2 regions of the Aeribacillus sp. FSL K6-1305 genome follow, and region 2 is predicted to be linked to the other one. Evidence: a T-box and tRNA genes for the amino acid it is inferred to sense, from the RefSeq annotation. Region 2 holds a T-box; the other holds one or more tRNA genes.
The links. The T-box of region 2 lies ahead of glyQ (glycine--tRNA ligase subunit alpha). A T-box ahead of a tRNA ligase gene usually reads a tRNA of that ligase, here a tRNA-Gly.

Region 1 (9,626 bases), 400 kb from region 2:
TGAAAAAATAAGGTGAAAATCGGCGTTTTTGAACGTCGATTTTTTACTTGTGCGCCCGGCATGGGTGTAATCTATAGGGTGAAAGTCCCGAGCTGCGAAGGCAGAAGTAGCAGTTAGCTTAACGCAAGGGTGTCCGTGGTGACGCGGAATCTGAAGGAAGCGAGCGGCAAACTTCCGGTCTGAGGAACACGAACTTCATATGAGGCTAGGTATCACTGGGTGAGTTTGCAAGACAAAACAAAGCCCTTTCTGCCGAAGGTGATACAGAGTAAATGAAGCAGATGGATGGAAGGAAAGATTACACTCTTACCCGGGGAGGTCTGGCGGATATGTGAAGTACGCTTCATAACCTACTTAGTGATAAGTAGCTGAACCGTCAGAAGTCAGCAGAGGTCATAGTATTAGTTGGTCTAGAACAACTAAGAAGGACCGAACAATTAAGAGAGAATAGCCCTTGGCATTCAGTGAGTCATGATGAACACAGAAAACGTAGTACCTCACTTGAGGGAGGAAGCGGTGAATCCCGTGGGAGATCTCTTGGAGGGTGGAGTGACCACTGGCATAAAGAGAACAGCTATTCACGGAAGTTATAAAGACTTGCGTCAATTATCTTAATTGAACCGCCGTATACGGAACCGTACGTACGGTGGTGTGAGAGGACGGGAGTTAATCGCTCCCTCCTACTCGATTCTTTTAACGATTCATCAGCTGAATTTTTAGAAGAGCAAGTTGTTTATAGTAATATAAAAAAGGCAGATTTTTGATCCACCGGATAAGTGTATATTTATCTTTGAAAAAATTCTTGACAGCTCTGAAATGGGCAAGGTATGGGAGCTGTAGTCACGAAAGTGCTATAGAAAGTTAAAAGATATGGGATAAGTGCGCTCATCACATTTTTTCAATGAATCAAAATGGTGTAGTTTTTGAGGTATAGTTATCATTTGGTCTTAACTTTACTCTGATTTTATAGGAATTTTCTCAGCTCTTAGTATTTTATGTTGGTTGATAAATTTAGTTTGCGAAGGAATGACTGAGGGGTTCAATCTAACTGTTATCTAAGCTTGCCATGATTTCGGAGTTTACATTTAAACGCCGGACATTTACCACCAGCTTTGTAAATATATGAACGAAATAAGAAAAACTTGTTGATTTAATGCTTTTTTCAGTGGTATAGGGTGTTAAATGGACAGCTTGGTATCTATTTTGTTCACAATTTCGACAAAAACATAAAAAAATGTCGTTTTTTTTACATTTTTCCGTTGCACCGTCATTTTCGCTTTGCTATAATAAAACCCGTCATTGCATTACGGCTACCACGAGCGATGCTTCGATGAATAAGCATCGAGTTGCCTCGACGCATCTCCTTCCTCGAATAAGCTGGAAGAGGAAGAGGCATGGCAAGTGCGTGTTTTTCGTCTTGATAGAAAAGAAATAATGTATGCGGGTGTAGTTTAGTGGTAAAACCTCAGCCTTCCAAGCTGATGTCGTGGGTTCGATTCCCATCACCCGCTCCATACATATCATTCATCAACGCAGTGTTTCGTTTTTATAAGCAAACGAAGCATTGCGTTTTTTCATTATAGAAATTTTGTATATGGCTGCCATGCCATTAAAAGAAAGAAAAGGGAGAGGCTTAAGCGAAAATTTGTTGGCGAGCATCTCCACCGTGAATTTGAACAAACATGTTTGCCATCGCTCCAAGTAATTTTTTTGCTTCTTCTGTCCGCATCGATGGCTTTAAATAAACGATATGTAAAGCGCTTGTTGTCGAAAGCTGTACTGCTGTTCGCTTAGAATCAACATAGGGGCTTCCGAAAGGTCCGTTTGCATCACAGGTTACTAGTTTATTTTCCAAATTCACTTGGCGGCCGTTGATGGCATCATATGAATCGCCATTTTTACCGATTTTTAACGTAATAGGTCCTTTTATTTTGTTTCGGTCGTAGATGCCTAACGGAATTTCATATTTCAAAGAGAAAAAATTATTTAAGTCAACTGCTGAATGGATAGACTGTAAGTATTGCTGTTTTTGAACGCGGCGAAAAAGAGCCTCATTGGATGGGCGGTATCGATTAGGATCAGTGCCAACACGCTTAAAGACTTCCCGCCATTCTCGAATGCCGTCTAATTCAACTGCATTTTTATTTTCTAGATCGAAAAAAATAGATTCTTGAAAGAAACGAAGTCTCCCTTTTAACATTTGGGGGGATTCGGATACTTGAATATGATCATACTCAATTAAGCCTATTTTAAAGTGAGGAATTCGTTGTTTGACCTCTTCAGCAATAAAAAATTCCATTGATTTCCCTCCTATTTTCAGCCATTTTATCTTAACATAGTTTATATATTTTTTGAAATAAAAACAAAGGGGGTGGAGCGGTGTGGATTTCACAGTTCTCAAACAAGAAATTATTGAATACAGCAAGCAAATTGGAATCGATAAAATCGGTTTTGCGAGTGCTGATGTTTTTGAAACATTGAAGGAGCGGCTAATTGTACAGCAGCAGTTAGGATATCAGTCAGGATTCGAGGAGCCTGATATCGAAAAGCGGACAAATCCTGAGCTGCTCCTTCCAAAAGCAAAATCGATTATCTCTATAGCGTTGGCATATCCTTCAAAAATGAAAAATGCTCCCAGAAGTACAAAAAAAGAGCGGCGCGGTTTATTTTGCAGGGCTTCATGGGGGACAGACTATCACGTGATTCTAAAAGATCGGTTAAAAAAGCTGGAAAGCTTTATTTTAGAAAAAGTGGACGGAGCACAGGTTAAATCGATGGTCGATACGGGGGAGCTGTCGGATCGGGCCGTAGCAGAGCGAGCCGGTATCGGATGGAGCGGAAAAAACTGCATGATTATTACACCGGAATTCGGCTCTTATGTATATTTAGGCGAAATGATTACAAATATTCCTTTTCCTTCCGACACCCCGATTGAAGACCGATGCGGATCCTGCAACATATGTGTCGATTCATGTCCGACTGGTGCGCTCGTGCAAGGCGGGCAGCTCAATTCAAAGAAATGTATTGCTTTTTTAACGCAAACAAAAGGGTTTCTGCCTGATGAATACCGTGGGAAAATCGGAAACAGGCTTTACGGCTGTGACACTTGTCAGCTTGTTTGTCCGGAAAATAAAGGAAAGGATTTCCATATCCATTCTGAAATGGAACCGGATCCTGAAATTGCAAAACCAAAATTAAAGCCGCTTCTTCATATTTCAAACCGCGAGTTTAAAGAAAAATTCGGCCATATAGCTGGTTCATGGAGAGGAAAAAAGCCGATTCAGCGAAATGCGATCATCGCTTTAGCCCATTATAAAGATAGAACGGCTTTGCCTGATTTAATTAAACTGATGCACGAAGATTCAAGACCGATTATTCGGGGAACCGCCGCATGGGCGATTGGAAGGATAGGAGATCAATCAGTGCTTTTTGAATTAGAAAAAGCTCTGGAAAAAGAACAAGATGAAGAAGTAAAGAATGAAATTGTCAAAGGAATTGAAATGTTGAAAGCATGATTTTAATTGTCACCATCATACGTATATAGAAGAAACGAAAATGGTGGTGACAAATGTGGACGTACAGGCTGTTTATCGAAAAATAAATGAAAAGCTGCAATTTTTAGTGAACAAATCTGTCAATCACAATCGGCAGCAATCTTCAGAGCTTGAATGGTGTGAAAAGAAAAAAGAGCTGGCAGCAAAACGAAAAGCGGAAATAGTGAAAGCGACTTGTCTCATAAAATGGCCGAAACAGATCGAAGATGAGGCAACCGTTTTAGATTATTTATGTGATTACAGGCTTCTTTATAAGCAAGGTGATTTTTTATATATAGAAGAAATTGGGGAAGAGCGGGTAGCGAAGTTTTCCAATAAAGGTCATTTAATATCTGATGAAGTTAAACTAAAAGACTGTTTTCATAAAGATGAAGAGGATGATTGGACAAACGAAAAATGGCAAGAAAAAGATGAACGGGTTTCTTTTCAATATGATCGGTTGAAAAGCGTCCAATATGCGGAACGGTGGTGGAACAGCAGAAATCCGAATTATCCTTATTTTGACGTAAATTGTACAAATTATGTTTCCCAATGTTTACGTGCCGGTGATGCGCCGATGAGAGGCTACCCGAACCGGTCATCAGGATGGTGGCTTGCGAATAATAATTGGAGCTACAGCTGGTCTGTAGCTCATGCGCTGATGCTGTATTTGTCCACATCGAAAACAGGACTTAGAGCGAAAGAAGTTTCGTCTCCTGAGCTGCTTAAGCCCGGGGATGTGATTTGTTATGATTTTCAAGGCGACGGCAGATTTGACCATTCAACATTTGTTGTTGCAAAAGATAAAAGCGATATGCCGCTTGTCAATGCCCAAACATCCAACAGCCGAATGAGATATTGGTCGTACGAAGACTCAACTGCCTATACAGAAAACATTCAATATAAATTTTTTCATATCATTGATGATAATGAGGATTCTTAAAAATGTTATAATAGTTTTCGAGGTGAATCATTGTGGCATTACACGTTGTTTTATATCAACCAGAAATCCCTGCAAATACTGGAAATATTGCTAGAACTTGTGCGGCGACTAATACAGCCCTTCATTTAATTCGTCCTTTAGGTTTTTCAACGGATGATAAAATGCTTCGACGCGCAGGGCTTGATTATTGGGAATTTGTAAACATTCATTATTATGATTCTCTTGACCATTTTTTTCAGCAAAACCAGAACGGGGATTTCTACTATATAACTAAATTTGGAAAACGATATTATACGAGCTATGATTTTAGTGATCCTTCCAAAGAGATTTTCTTCATTTTTGGACGTGAAACAACAGGACTTCCAAAAGAATTGCTTGCAGAAAATGAAGATCGGTGTTTGCGCATTCCAATGACGGAAAACGTTCGGGCATTAAATTTGTCGAACACTGCCGCTATTTTAGTGTATGAGGCGCTAAGACAGCAAAGCTTTCATGGATTATCTTAAACACTTTTAGTTTTGGGCTTCTTTCGGATTGTAAATATACATTATTTTTGGCGGTTATTCTGTTCAAATATAAAGGAAGTATGAGAAGGAGCGGACTACCATAAGGTTAAAAAAGCAAATACAAAGGCCAGAGCTGTCAAAGCGCCTGGCCTTTTTTGCAGTCAACAAGGTATCCCATGAAGAAATGCCAATTCAAAACGTTATTTGCGGTGTTTTTCTTTATATGCTTTCGCATATTGATCAGCAGCAAAAATCGCATCTGCTACATCATCAGCTGTCACATTGAATGCATTATGGATTGTTTCCCCTTCTGCGGTTGCTGCTTTAGCGACTTTTAGTATATCTTCGCGTGAAGCATCTTTTAATTTAATGTCCTCCAACGTGACTGGCAAATCAAGGCTCAAATAAAGCTCAATATAGCGTTCAATTTCTTGTTGTGAATGTTCTTCGAGAGCGAGCTGGACAAGAGTACCAAATGCCACTTTCTCTCCGTGTGTCAAATGATGTATTTCGCCTTCTAACGCGGTAAATCCGTTATGAATAGCATGAGCCGCTGCCAAACCGCCGCTTTCAAAACCTAGTCCGCTAAGGAGCGTGTTTGCTTCGACGACCGCTTCTAACGCAGGGGTGACGACTTTTGCTTTTACTGATTCATAGGCAAGCTTCCCGTACTTGAATAAAGTTTGTTCACATTTTTCTGCAATTGCTTCAGCTGCAATTGTAGGGATGCCGCCCGCCATCGTTTTTCCTCCTGATTTTATAACACTGCGTGCTTCCACCCAAGTTGCAAGTGCATCAGCGATTCCAGAGGCAAGTAAACGTGGCGGAGCATTAGCGATAATTTTCGTATCGACAAGTACAAGATCTGGATTCTTTTTATAAAAACGGTAGCTTTCAAATACGCCGTCATCAGAATATATAACAGAAAGAGCACTAGTTGGAGCATCAGTTGAAGCAGCTGTCGGCACAATCACTATATAAGCATCTAATTCATCCGCTACCGCTTTTGCGGTATCTAACGTTTTTCCTCCACCAACGCCGATTACAATAGTAGCTTCTGCTTTTCTTGCAATATTCGCGATTCTTTCTACCTCGTTTCTCGAAGCTTCTCCGCTAAAAACTACTTCTTCGGCTGCAATATTTCCTTTTTTTAATTCGTTTACAATTGTATGCCCAGCAATTTTCCAAACTATTTCATCAGCTATCACGACTGTCTTGTTTCCAATTCCTTCAAGATAATTCGCGATTTTTGTAATGACATTTTTACCTTGAACATATTTTGCAGGGCTGATAAATACTCTTTCTACCGCCATAATTAGCACCCCTTTTATGTTTTTGGAGTTATTTTCATGGAACTAAAACAAGCCGCAATTCCCTACCTGCTTTATCGCTTCACAAAATTATCGGGAGGACTACTTGTGAACAAATCATCAATATGCACAAAATTATTTTTTGTTGACACCAGGTTTATCGTTGTATCCTGCAGTGAAAATAGCAATTAAAAATGTGATGCAGACACCTAAAACTAAAGCAGTTTTCATGAAAAAGATCCCTCCTTCATATGTACAACGTAATCAAAAATTACTAGTTTTATTATACATTAACATTCCCAACGAGTGAAAGAATTTCCCTAAGGTTTGTCATTTTGTCAAAATTTTTTAACTCATTTTCAAATATTAAGCTAATCAAAAAGCATCTTTAAGGACATCCTCGCATAAATTGTATTAATCTGGTGCTCAAACCAACGATGGAGGAGGTCCCTGATGGATATTTTGAAAAAAATCGAAAAGCATAGAGAAATGGAAGAGCGCTTAAAATGGGAAGGCACCTTCGCTGAATATTTGGAAATATTAAAAGAAAAACCATGGATAGCCCAATCCGCCCATTCTCGCGTTTATAATATGATAAAAGATGCAGGGATTGAGGAGATTAATGGCCGAAAACGATATAAATTTTTCAACCAGGAAATTTTCGGACTGGACGAAGCATTGGAACGTCTTGTGGAAGAATATTTTCATCCCGCTGCTAAGCGGCTGGATGTAAGAAAAAGAATTCTGTTGTTAATGGGTCCTGTCAGCGGCGGGAAATCTACACTTGTCACTTTGTTAAAAAAGGGATTAGAAGAATATTCGAAAACGGATAGAGGTGCAGTTTATGCAATTAAAGGCTGCCCGATGCATGAAGATCCTTTGCACTTAATTCCGCACCATCTTCGCGACGACTTTTATAAAGAATACGGCATTCGAATTGAAGGCAATTTATCTCCGCTTAATATGATGCGCCTTGAAGAAGAATACGGCGGGAGAATTGAGGATGTTTTAGTTGAACGAATTTTTTTCTCAGAAGACAAACGGGTAGGAATCGGCACATTCAGTCCGTCTGATCCAAAATCGCAGGATATTGCCGATTTAACGGGAAGTATAGATTTTTCTACAATTGCTGAATACGGCTCAGAATCCGATCCGAGGGCTTATCGATTTGATGGAGAGCTTAACAAGGCAAACAGAGGAATGATGGAATTTCAAGAGATGTTGAAATGTGATGAAAAATTTTTATGGCATCTGCTATCTCTAACTCAGGAAGGAAATTTTAAAGCGGGCCGATTCGCGCTCATTTCAGCTGATGAGCTCATAGTCGCTCACACGAATGAAACAGAATATCGTTCATTTATTTCAAACAAAAAAAATGAGGCTCTCCATTCGCGAATTATCGTCATGCCGATCCCGTATAATTTAAAGGTTTCCGATGAAGAAAGAATTTACGAAAAAATGATTAAAGAAAGCGATGTATCCGATGTTCATATCGCTCCGCATACATTGAGAGTAGCGGCAATGTTTACTATTTTAACCCGTTTAAAGGAGCCGAAGAGATCGGATATCGATCTTGTGAAAAAGATGCGGCTTTACGACGGAGAATTGGTTGAAGGGTTTAATGCTGTAGATGTGGAAGAGCTAAAAAAAGAATATCCGGAAGAAGGAATGAGCGGCATCGATCCTCGTTACGTCATCAATCGGATTTCTTCTACCATTATTCGGAAAGAAGTGCCTTCTATTAATGCGTTAGATGTACTTCGTTCGTTAAAAGAAGGTTTATATCAGCATCCTTCGATTTCAGAAGAAGACCGTGAGCGTTATTTGAATTTCATTTCCATCGCGCGGAAAGAATACGATGAAATTGCGAAAAAAGAGGTTCAAAAGGCGTTTGTCTATTCATATGAAGAATCGGCAAAAACTTTAATGGACAACTATTTAGATAATGTTGAAGCGTATTGCAATAAAAGCAAAATCCGCGATCCGCTGACAGGCGAGGAAATGAATCCGGATGAAAAATTGATGCGTTCAATTGAGGAGCAAATCGGCATCTCAGAAAATGCAAAAAAAGCTTTCCGAGAAGAAATTTTGATTCGCATTTCAGCATATGCAAGAAAAGGGAAACGTTTTGACTACAATTCCCATGAGCGGTTGCGCGAAGCTATTCAGAAAAAATTGTTTGCTGATTTGAAGGACGTTGTGAAAATTACAACGTCAACTAAAACGCCTGACGAACAGCAATTAAAGAAAATTAACGAGGTTGTAGCGAGACTCATTGATGAATATGGATACAATTCAACATCTGCCAATGAACTTCTTCGCTATGTAGGCAGTTTACTAAATCGTTGACAATTGAAGCTGGTTTCGTTCATGATTCGCCCAATGGGCGCTATTTTTTTCAAAATTTCTAATCAAAAAAGGTGTGCAACAGCATGTCAATTTTGGAAGGTTCGAGCATATGATAGAATAATCTTTTATTTGTCCAAACGAACCCATTCGTTTGAATATAATAAAAGAATTGCCAAGTTTTTTAAGGGAGGGAAAAAAATGACATCCAAAGGGAACCATCACTTTGTTGTTTCTAGAGAGGATTGGTCCCTCCATCGTAAAGGCCATGATGACCAAGTTCGCCATCAAGAAAAAGTGCAAGAAGCGATTCGCAATAATCTCCCTGATCTTATTTCAGAAGAAAGCATCATCATGTCAAACGGAAAAAATGTAGTAAAAATTCCGATACGGTCGCTTGATGAATATAAAATTCGATATAACTATGACAAAAACAAACATGTCGGCCAAGGAAAGGGAGACAGTAAAATTGGCGATGTTGTTGCGAGGGATGGCACAAATGATGCACAAGCAGCTGGGAAAGGCGATGGCGCTGGAGATTTGCCTGGAGAGGACTATTATGAAGCTGAAGTGTCGATTATGGACTTGGAAAAAGCGTTCTTTCAGGAACTTGAACTTCCAGATTTACAGCAAAAAGAAATGGATGAGAATATTGCTGAAAAAATAGAATTTAACGATGTTCGCCGTACAGGCCTTATGGGAAACATTGATAAAAAACGGACAATGCTTTCGGCATTTAAACGAAATGCGATGGCAGGAAAACGAAGTTTTTATCCGATATATCCGGAAGATTTGAAATTTAAGACTTGGAACGAAGTGGAAAAACCAGAGTCAAAAGCTGTTGTGCTTGCAATGATGGATACGAGCGGTTCTATGGGAATATGGGAAAAATATATGGCGAGAAGTTTCTTCTTTTGGATGATTAGATTTTTAAGATCGAAATACGAAACGGTAGATATTGAATTTATTGCCCATCATACGGAGGCAA
Region 2 (9,626 bases):
ATCTCTTCCGTCTTGACAATCGGTTTAATGCCTTTTTTTGAATCAGGTTTTGGCATTTTATCGACGATGAAGCTGATTGAACTGTCGAATCCGAATCATCCTTTATTAAGGAAAATATTAACGGAGGCGCCTGGTACTTATCATCACAGTGTAATGGTGGCCAATCTAGCCGAGGCTGCTTGCGAAGCGATCGGTGCGAATGGATTGTTGGCAAGAGTTGGAAGCTACTATCACGATATCGGCAAGACGAAACGGCCGCGCTATTTTATTGAAAACCAAATGAACATGGAAAATCCGCATGATAAATTGTCTCCTCAGCTAAGCAAAAACATTATTATTGCTCATGCTGAAGAGGGAGCAGAAATGTTAAGGAAGCATAAAATGCCGAAAGAATTTATCGATATTGCTCTGCAGCATCATGGAACATCGCTTTTAAAATTTTTCTACCATAAAGCCCAAGAAAATAGTGATCAGCCTATTTTGGAAAGTGAGTTTAGATATCCGGGTCCGAAGCCGCAAACGCGGGAGATTGCCGTTATTTGTATCGCTGACAGTGTAGAAGCAGCTGTTCGTTCAATGAAAAATCCGATGCCCGAAAAAATTGAAAAGCTTGTTCGTTCCATCATAAAAGATAAACTTCAAGACGGGCAATTCGACGAATGTGATATAACGTTTAAAGAGCTTGAAACGGTGGCAAAAATATTGTGTGAAACATTGAAGGGGATTTTTCATTCAAGAATTGAATATCCGGAATTTCATGAAAAGAAGGTGAAGAAAACATGACATTATCCATTGACATTTTCGACCAGACGGAAACACTCTCTTCTGAGGAAATAGAAACGATCGAAAATTTGCTGCAATTTGCTGCTTTAGAAGAACGTGTTCCCAAAGATTCGGAAGTATCTATAACCTTTGTTACTAATAAAGACATTCAAGAGATCAATCGGGATTACCGGGGAAAAGATCAGCCGACAGATGTGATTTCATTTGCGCTTGAAGAAACAGGAGAAGATGAAGTGGAGATCCAAGGTGCTGATCTCCCCCCTCATTTAGGGGATATCATTATCTCAATAGAAAAAGCGAAAGAGCAAGCAGAAGAATACGGCCACTCATTTATGAGAGAGCTCGGATTTTTATCTGTTCACGGCTTTTTGCATTTATTAGGTTATGATCATATGACAAAAGAAGAAGAAGAAAAAATGTTTTCAAGGCAAAAGGAAATTTTAGAGAAATTTGGATTGAAAAGAACAGGATAAACATGAAGACTTTGTTGAAAAGCTTTTATTTTGCCGTACAAGGAATAGCTGCAGCCTTCCAATCCGAGCGGAACTTTAGAATTCATGTGACAGCTGCGATCATCGTGATCGCAGCCGGATTATTTTTCAACATTAGCTTAATTGAATGGATTGTCATTCTCCTATTAATTGGCGGAATGTTAGCTTTAGAGCTGGTCAATACTGCCATTGAACGAATCGCTGATGCTGTGTCGAAAGAATTTCATCCTCTGCTTAAAACTGCAAAAGATGCAGCTGCAGGAGCAGTATTGGTTTATGCAGCCGTTTCGGTTGTTATCGGATTCATCATTTTTTCCCCAAAAATAATTGAAGTTTTTTCGTGAAAAATGTAGAATTTTCTGAAAAAATAAACGTGAAATTAAATGAAAAATGATGTAAAATAATGAGTATAAGCTGCAACGTAAACGAAAGGAAGGAAGCTATGGACTCCCATCAACTGATTGAAGAAGCAAAAAGAGCAAGAGAATTTGCTTATGCACCTTACTCTCGATTTAAAGTAGGTGCAGCACTTCTGACAAAGGATGGAAAAGTATACAAAGGATGCAATATTGAAAACGCAGCTTATTCCATGTGCAATTGTGCCGAGCGCACTGCTATATATAAAGCGGTTTCAGAAGGTGAAAATGAATTCGCAGCTATTGCCATAGTTGCGGATACAAAGCGCCCTGTATCGCCATGCGGCGCTTGCAGGCAAGTCATAGCAGAGCTCTGTCCTAAAAATATGAAGGTGATTTTGGCGAATCTTAACGGAGACTATAACGAGCTAACAGTTGAACAACTATTACCAGAAGCATTTACATCGGAGGATTTACATGAATAAGACAAAATTTAAATCAGGATTTGTATCAATCATCGGCCGTCCGAATGTCGGCAAATCGACTTTTATTAACCGTGTAATCGGTCAAAAAATTGCGATTATGAGCGATAAACCTCAAACAACGAGAAACAAAATACAAGGGGTTTATACGACGGAAAACTCACAAATTATTTTTATCGACACTCCCGGTATTCATAAACCAAAGCATAAATTGGGCGATTTTATGATGAAAGTCGCTCAAAATACGCTCAAAGAAGTGGATCTAATTCTGTTTATGATTAATGCTGAAGAAGGATTAGGCCGCGGTGATGAATATATCATGGAACGATTGAAGGAAACCGATACTCCTGTATTTTTAGTTGTCAATAAAATCGATCGGGTTCATCCTGATGATTTATTGCCGCTTATTGACCAATACAGGGAAAAGTTCGAGTTTCAGGAAATTGTTCCAATTTCTGCCCTGCAAGGAAACAACATTGAAACGTTGCTAGGGCAAATTGAAGCGTATTTGCCGGAAGGTCCGCAATATTATCCTAGTGATCAGGTGACAGATCACCCGGAACGTTTTATCATTTCTGAACTAGTTCGCGAAAAAGTATTGCATTTGACAAGAGAAGAGATCCCACATTCTGTTGCAGTTGTTGTTGATTCAATTGAAAAAAGAGAAAACCATGCAGTATATATAGCTGCAACAATTGTTGTGGAACGCAACTCTCAAAAAGGTATTATCATTGGGAAGCAAGGAAGAATGTTGAAAGAAATTGGGAAAAGGGCAAGGGTTGACATTGAAAACTTGCTCGGGTCAAAAGTCTTTTTAGAGCTGTGGGTCAAAGTGCAAAAAGATTGGAGAAATCGCCTGTCGCAATTGCGAGATTTTGGATTTAGGGAAGACGAATATTAATTGACTTAAAGGAAGTTAGAAATATTTTCAAAACATGAAAATGATTCAAAAAGGCTATGATAACAATGAATTGGATATAGCTTAGGAACAACGACAGAAAGGTGGGGACAATATGTTAGATTTTACCTGGAAAGTATTCACGTTTACAGGTAATATTGACACATATCTCCTTTTTAAAGAGCTTGAAAAGGAGCGGACGAAAGATTGTCAAATGAAGGAAGAAGAGCGGACTGAGGTTGATCTCCCTGTTTAGTAGTGCTGTATCCAATAGGATGGTGGAGAAATGCTTGTAAAGACGGAAGGAATTGTCATTCGTACAACGGAATATGGTGAGACCAATAAAGTTGTTACAATATATACAAGGGAGTTGGGGAAAGTTGGTGTAATGGCACGGGGCGCAAATAAACCGAACAGCCGCCTCGCAGCTGTTACCCAACTTTTTACGTATGGAAATTTTTTGTATCATCAATCTTCTGGATTGGGTAATTTAAGCCAAGGAGAAATCATTTCCGCTTTTAGAGAGATTAAGGAAAATATTTTTTTGACTGCATATGCTTCATATATTGTAGAGCTCCTTGATAAAGGAACAGATGAAAAAGACAGAAACCCTTTTTTGTTTGAGCTCTTATTTCAAACACTTCATCTGCTGAATGAAGAAAAGGATGCGGAAATTTTGACCAATATATTTGAAATAAAGATGCTCAACGTTCTCGGTTTATATCCCGAATTAAACAAATGTGCAGTAAGCGGCGAAACAAACGGACCGTTTCATTTTTCATTAAAAGAAAACGGATTGATTTGCAGCCGCTGTTTTGAAAAAGATCCTTACAGGCTCAATATTTCTCAGAAGACAGTGAAGCTGTTGCGGCTGTTTTATTCTATTGACTTAAACCGCATTGGTCAAATATCCGTCTCCCCTGAGACAAAAAAAGAACTGAGATTTGTTCTTGATCAATATTATCAGGAATATGCAGGTTTATCGCTGAAATCGAAAAAATTTTTAAATCAACTTGACAGTTTAAAAGAAATGTTGTAAACCATATACATGGATGTGAAACCTTTCAAATGAAGGATTTATCCCCCCTCATGCTGTTAGAAAAAGCGATTTAATGTCATGTAATGAGCGGAAATGATACGTGTCAAATTGAATAATAAAATGCGATGAAGGAAAAGAGTACCTGCAATCTTCATAGAAAGCGACCTTAGGATGGTGCGAGCTAAGGTATGAGGATGCAGGGAACGGCGTTCCAGAGCAATAACGGTTTACGAGAGGCTGAAACGTTTTTCAGCAAATAGGGTGGAACCGCGGGTCATCCCGTCCCTATGCAACTTTGTTGCATTAGGGACGGTTTTTATTTTGTTCGAACATAACTTAATTGTGGAGGTGCATGATGAATGAACATTCAAGAAATGATTTTGACGCTGCAAAAGCATTGGGCCGATCATGGATGTATTTTGATGCAGGCATATGATGTAGAAAAAGGTGCCGGAACCATGAGCCCATACACATTTCTTCGCTCCATCGGGCCAGAACCGTGGAATGTTGCTTACGTGGAGCCGTCAAGAAGACCTGCTGACGGAAGGTATGGGGAAAATCCGAACCGCCTTTATCAACACCATCAATTCCAAGTCATTATGAAGCCGTCTCCGAAAAACATACAAGAAATTTATTTAGATTCATTAAAGGCTCTTGGAATTGATCCGCTTGAACATGACATCCGCTTTGTGGAAGATAACTGGGAAAATCCTTCTCTCGGCTGCGCAGGGCTTGGCTGGGAAGTTTGGCTTGACGGAATGGAAATTACTCAATTCACGTATTTTCAGCAGGTCGGAGGACTGGAATGCAAACCGATTTCTGTTGAAATTACTTATGGAATAGAGCGTTTGGCGTCTTATATTCAAGAAAAAGAAAATGTATTTGACCTTGAATGGACAAACGGATTTACATACCGGGACATTTTTTATCAGCCTGAATATGAGCATTCCAAGTATACGTTCGAAACATCCGATACAAACATGCTATTTGAACTGTTTAATACGTATGAAAAAGAAGCGCACAGACAGATGGAATTAGGTCTCGTTCATCCAGCGTACGACTACGTTTTAAAATGCTCGCACACATTTAATTTGCTTGACGCAAAAGGAGCTATTTCTGTTACAGAACGAACCGGATATATTGGCAGAGTGAGAAAGCTGGCAAGAAAAGTTGCCAAAACGTTTTATGAAGAACGGGAAAAACTCGGTTTTCCAATGCTGAAAAACAAGGGGGCCGAAAATCATGAATAAACGGGATTTACTTATCGAAATCGGGCTTGAAGAAATGCCTGCCGGCGTCATCCTGTCTTCGATTGATCAGCTGGCTGACAAAGTAGGAGCTTGGCTGGATGAACATCGCATTTCTTACGCCAAAATAAAAAAATATTCAACTCCTAGACGTCTTGCCGTCCTTGTAGAGGATGTAAATGAAAAACAGGAAGATTTGCTTGGCGAAGCAAAAGGACCGGCAAAAAAGATTGCGGTTGATGAGAATGGAAATTGGACAAAAGCAGCGTTAGGCTTTGCACGGAGCCAAGGAGCTTCCACAAACGACATATCCTTTAAAGAAGTAAACGGTGTTGAGTACGCTTTTGTTCAAACATTTCAAAAAGGGAAAGAAACGAAAGAACTGCTCCCAGGGTTAGAAGAGATTATTCAAACCATCCATTTTCCGAAAAATATGCGTTGGGGAAATTGGAATCTTCGCTATATCCGTCCGATCCAATGGTTAGTTGTCTTATTTGGACAAGACATCATTCCGTTTTCCATTACCGATGTTCCGACAGGAAATGTTACGTATGGCCATCGCTTTTTAGGAACGAAAGCGGAAATTTCCACTCCACGCGATTATGAAAATACTTTGTTGAACCAGTTTGTTGTCGCCGATTATGAAAAACGAAAACAAATGATCATTCAACAGCTGGAGGAACTGGAAAGAAAGGAAAACTGGATCATCCCTGTTGATGAAGATTTGCTCGAGGAAGTTACAAACTTGGTGGAATATCCGACCGCCCTGTACGGTTCATTCGAAGACCGGTTTTTAACATTGCCTGAAGAAGTGTTAGTGACGACGATGAAGGAGCATCAGCGATATTTTCCTGTCAAAAATAAAGATGGAAAGCTGCTTCCGTTTTTTGTTACCGTAAAAAACGGGAATGATCAAAACATTGAAACGATTGCCAAGGGGAATGAAAAGGTCCTTCGGGCAAGACTTTCCGATGCAAATTTCTTTTACGAAGAAGACAAAAAGCTTGCCATCGATACCGCACTGGAGAAGCTTGAAAAAATTGTTTTTCATGAAGAACTGGGCTCCATCGGTGACAAGGTTCGCCGAATTGTAAAATTATCAGAAAAGCTTAGCGAAAAGCTTGAATGCTCCAATGAGGAGAAAGCTTATATTAAACGGACTGCTTCCATTTGCAAATTTGACATTGTTACGCAAATGGTTTATGAATTTCCTGAGCTTCAAGGAATTATGGGAGAAAAATACGCTCTTTTAAAGGGTGAACAGGAAGAGGTTGCAAAAGGAATAAATGAGCATTATATGCCGCGGCATGCTTCCGACAAGACGCCTGAAACGTTGAGCGGAGCCATTGTAGGGCTTGCGGACAAGCTGGATACAATTGCAGGATTTTTTTCGATCGGTTTGATTCCAACTGGCTCACAAGATCCGTATGCATTAAGAAGACAAGCAAGCGGCATTGTTCAAATTCTTCGAGCAAAACAATGGCGGCTTGAATTGGAGGAATTGTTCGACCTTGCTATAAATGTATATGGTTTAGAAAATAAAGACAATTTGAGAAAAGAATTGCTGTCGTTCTTCCAAATGAGAGTCAAATTTGCGCTTCATGAAGAAAATGTCCGCCATGATATAATTGAATCGGTATTACAATCCAATTACCATGAAGTTAATGCATATTTTGAGCGGGCTGCCGTTCTGTCAGAAGAAAGCCAAAAGGGTGACTTTAAAGAAGTAATTGAATCGCTGTCTCGTGTTGTCAACATCTCGTCTAAGGGCCAAGAGGGTAATATTAAAGAAGAGCTGTTCGAGAAGGAAGAAGAAAAAACATTGTATCAAGCGTATTTACGGCTTGAAGAAAATTTTGTAAAATTGCAAAAAGAGGGTAATTTTAAAGAAGCATTTTTGGAAATGAAAGCTTTAAAGCCGGTGATTGATCGTTATTTTGATAATATTATGGTAATGGCAGAGGATGAATCGGTTAAACAAAACAGGCTGTCCCAAATGGTACAATTAACAAAGATAATCACATCTTTTGCCAAAGTGAATGAAATTATCGTAAAATAAATGCAAATAGACGATTATCCCGAGGATAATCGTCTTTCCTTGTGCGCCCGGCATGGGTGTAATCTATAGGGTGAAAGTCCCGAGCTGCGAAGGCAGAAGTAGCAGTTAGCTTAACGCAAGGGTGTCCGTGGTGACGCGGAATCTGAAGGAAGCGAGCGGCAAACTTTAAGGTCTCTCGGAACACGAACTTCATATGAGGCTAGGTATCACTGGGTGAGTTTGCAAGACAAAACAAAGCCCTTTCTGCCGAAGGTGATACAGAGTAAATGAAGCAGATGGATGGAAGGAAAGATTACACTCTTACCCGGGGAGGTCTGGCTGGCACGCCAAGTAACCTTGGTAACCTATCTAGTGATAGATAGCTGAACCGTCAGAAGTCAGCAGAGGTCATAGTATTAGTTGGTCTAGAACAACTAAGAAGGACCGAACAATTAAGAGAGAATAGCCCTTGGCATTCAGTGAGTCATGATGAACACAGAAAACGTAGTACCTCACTTGAGGGAGGAAGCGGTGAATCCCGTGGGAGATCTCTTGGAGGGTGGAGTGACCACTGGCATAAAGAGAACAGCTATTCACGGAAGTTATGAAAACTTGCGTCAATTATCTTAATTGAACCGCCGTATACGGAACCGTACGTACGGTGGTGTGAGAGGACGGGAGTTAATCGCTCCCTCCTACTCGATTCGCCGTAATGAGCAATAGAAAACCTTTTCAAAATATTGAAATCATATATAATATTTTTATAATGCAGCCTCTTTTTCAAGGTGGTGAGGACAATAGAGCTTAATAAACGGCAAGAACAAATATTGCAAATCGTTAAGGAGCATGGGCCAATTACGGGTGAGCATATTGCAGATCGTTTAAACTTGACAAGAGCTACGCTAAGACCTGATTTAGCAATTTTAACAATGGCTGGATACCTTGACGCAAGGCCGCGAGTCGGCTATTTTTATACAGGGAAATCAGGCGCCAATTTGCTTGCAGAGAAATTAAAAAAGCTCCAAGTAAAAGATTTTCAGTCGATCCCAGTCGTTGTCAACGATAATGTTTCTGTTTATGATGCAATTTGTACAATGTTTTTGGAAGATGTCGGGACATTATTTGTGGTAGATAATCAATCGTTGCTAGTGGGAGTGCTGTCGAGAAAAGATCTCCTCCGGGCAAGTATCGGCAAACAGGAATTAACCCAAATCCCCGTCAATATTATTATGACTAGAATGCCAAATATAACCGTATGCAAAAAGGAAGATCTTATTATTGATGTAGCAAGGATTTTAATTGAAAAGCAAATCGATGCACTGCCCGTTGTAAAAGAAGTGGACGGCGGTTTTGAAGTGATAGGAAGAATTACGAAAACAAACATTACAAAAATATTGGTAAGATTAGTTGATGACGATATTATGTAAGAATGGGGGATCCGAATGAATAATCGTACGATCTATATTGTTTCAGACTCAGTCGGGGAAACGGCAGATCTCGTTGTAAAAGCAGCTATCAGTCAATTTAACGGCTCTCAATATGAAACGAATGTGAAAAGGGTGCCTTATGTGGAGGATGCAAATACAATCAAAGAAGTTGTCGCATTGGCGAAAATGGATAATGCGATCATTTGCTTCACAATCGTTGTCCCCGAACTTAGGAATCTTCTTATTCAAGAAGCGGAAAAAGAAGGTGTGATCTACCACGATATCATTGGTCCTTTAATTGATAAAATGGAAACGTCATATGGAATAAAAGCGAAGTATGAGCCCGGAAGAGTTCGGAAGCTTGATGAAGACTATTTCAAAAAAGTAGAAGCAATTGAGTTTGCTGTTAAATATGATGACGGCCGCGATCCGAGAGGAATTTTGAAAGCCGATATTGTTTTGATCGGTGTATCGCGGACTTCCAAAACGCCTTTGTCGCAATATTTGGCGCTAAAACGATTAAAAGTAGCTAATGTTCCTATTGTTCCAGAAGTAGAACCCCCTGAAGAACTTTTTAAAGTTTCCAAAGAGAAATGCGTCGGTCTAAAAATCAGTCCGGAAAAGCTGAATTATATCCGAAAGGAAAGATTAAAGCAGCTCGGGCTTAATGATCAGGCTATATATGCCAATATAGACAGAATTAAAGAAGAATTAGCTTATTTTGAAAAAATTGTTCAAAAAATCGGCTGTCCAGTTATAGATGTATCGAACAAAGCAGTTGAAGAAACAGCCAATCATATCCAAAATTTATTCTTAAAAAAATAACATGTGATAAAACCTGCTTATTCCGATCTTAAGAATATAG

Region 1: it encodes a tRNA-Gly, which carries the amino acid that the T-box ahead of glyQ (glycine--tRNA ligase subunit alpha) is inferred to sense. The anticodon was not compared.

What each region holds. Positions count from the first base shown of each region.
Region 1 is NZ_JBBOQV010000001.1:1,853,970-1,863,595, reverse strand. It holds gene trpB (tryptophan synthase subunit beta) at 1-11, shown strand, start outside; tRNA gene NST97_RS08975 (tRNA-Gly) at 1,441-1,514, shown strand; gene NST97_RS08970 (B3/B4 domain-containing protein) at 1,634-2,299, opposite strand; gene queG (tRNA epoxyqueuosine(34) reductase QueG) at 2,382-3,515, shown strand; gene NST97_RS08960 (amidase domain-containing protein) at 3,556-4,476, shown strand; gene trmL (tRNA (uridine(34)/cytosine(34)/5-carboxymethylaminomethyluridine(34)-2'-O)-methyltransferase TrmL) at 4,509-4,982, shown strand; gene NST97_RS08950 (glycerol dehydrogenase) at 5,183-6,295, opposite strand; gene NST97_RS08945 (PrkA family serine protein kinase) at 6,746-8,641, shown strand; gene yhbH (sporulation protein YhbH) at 8,840-9,626, shown strand, end outside.
Region 2 is NZ_JBBOQV010000001.1:1,456,818-1,466,443, reverse strand. It holds gene NST97_RS07065 (HD family phosphohydrolase) at 1-783, shown strand, start outside; gene ybeY (rRNA maturation RNase YbeY) at 780-1,256, shown strand; gene NST97_RS07055 (diacylglycerol kinase family protein) at 1,259-1,618, shown strand; gene NST97_RS07050 (cytidine deaminase) at 1,717-2,115, shown strand; gene era (GTPase Era) at 2,108-3,013, shown strand; gene NST97_RS07040 (YqzL family protein) at 3,126-3,266, shown strand; gene recO (DNA repair protein RecO) at 3,297-4,049, shown strand; T-box leader at 4,166-4,339, shown strand; gene glyQ (glycine--tRNA ligase subunit alpha) at 4,409-5,299, shown strand; gene glyS (glycine--tRNA ligase subunit beta) at 5,292-7,355, shown strand; gene NST97_RS07020 (helix-turn-helix transcriptional regulator) at 8,123-8,761, shown strand; gene NST97_RS07015 (pyruvate, water dikinase regulatory protein) at 8,777-9,586, shown strand.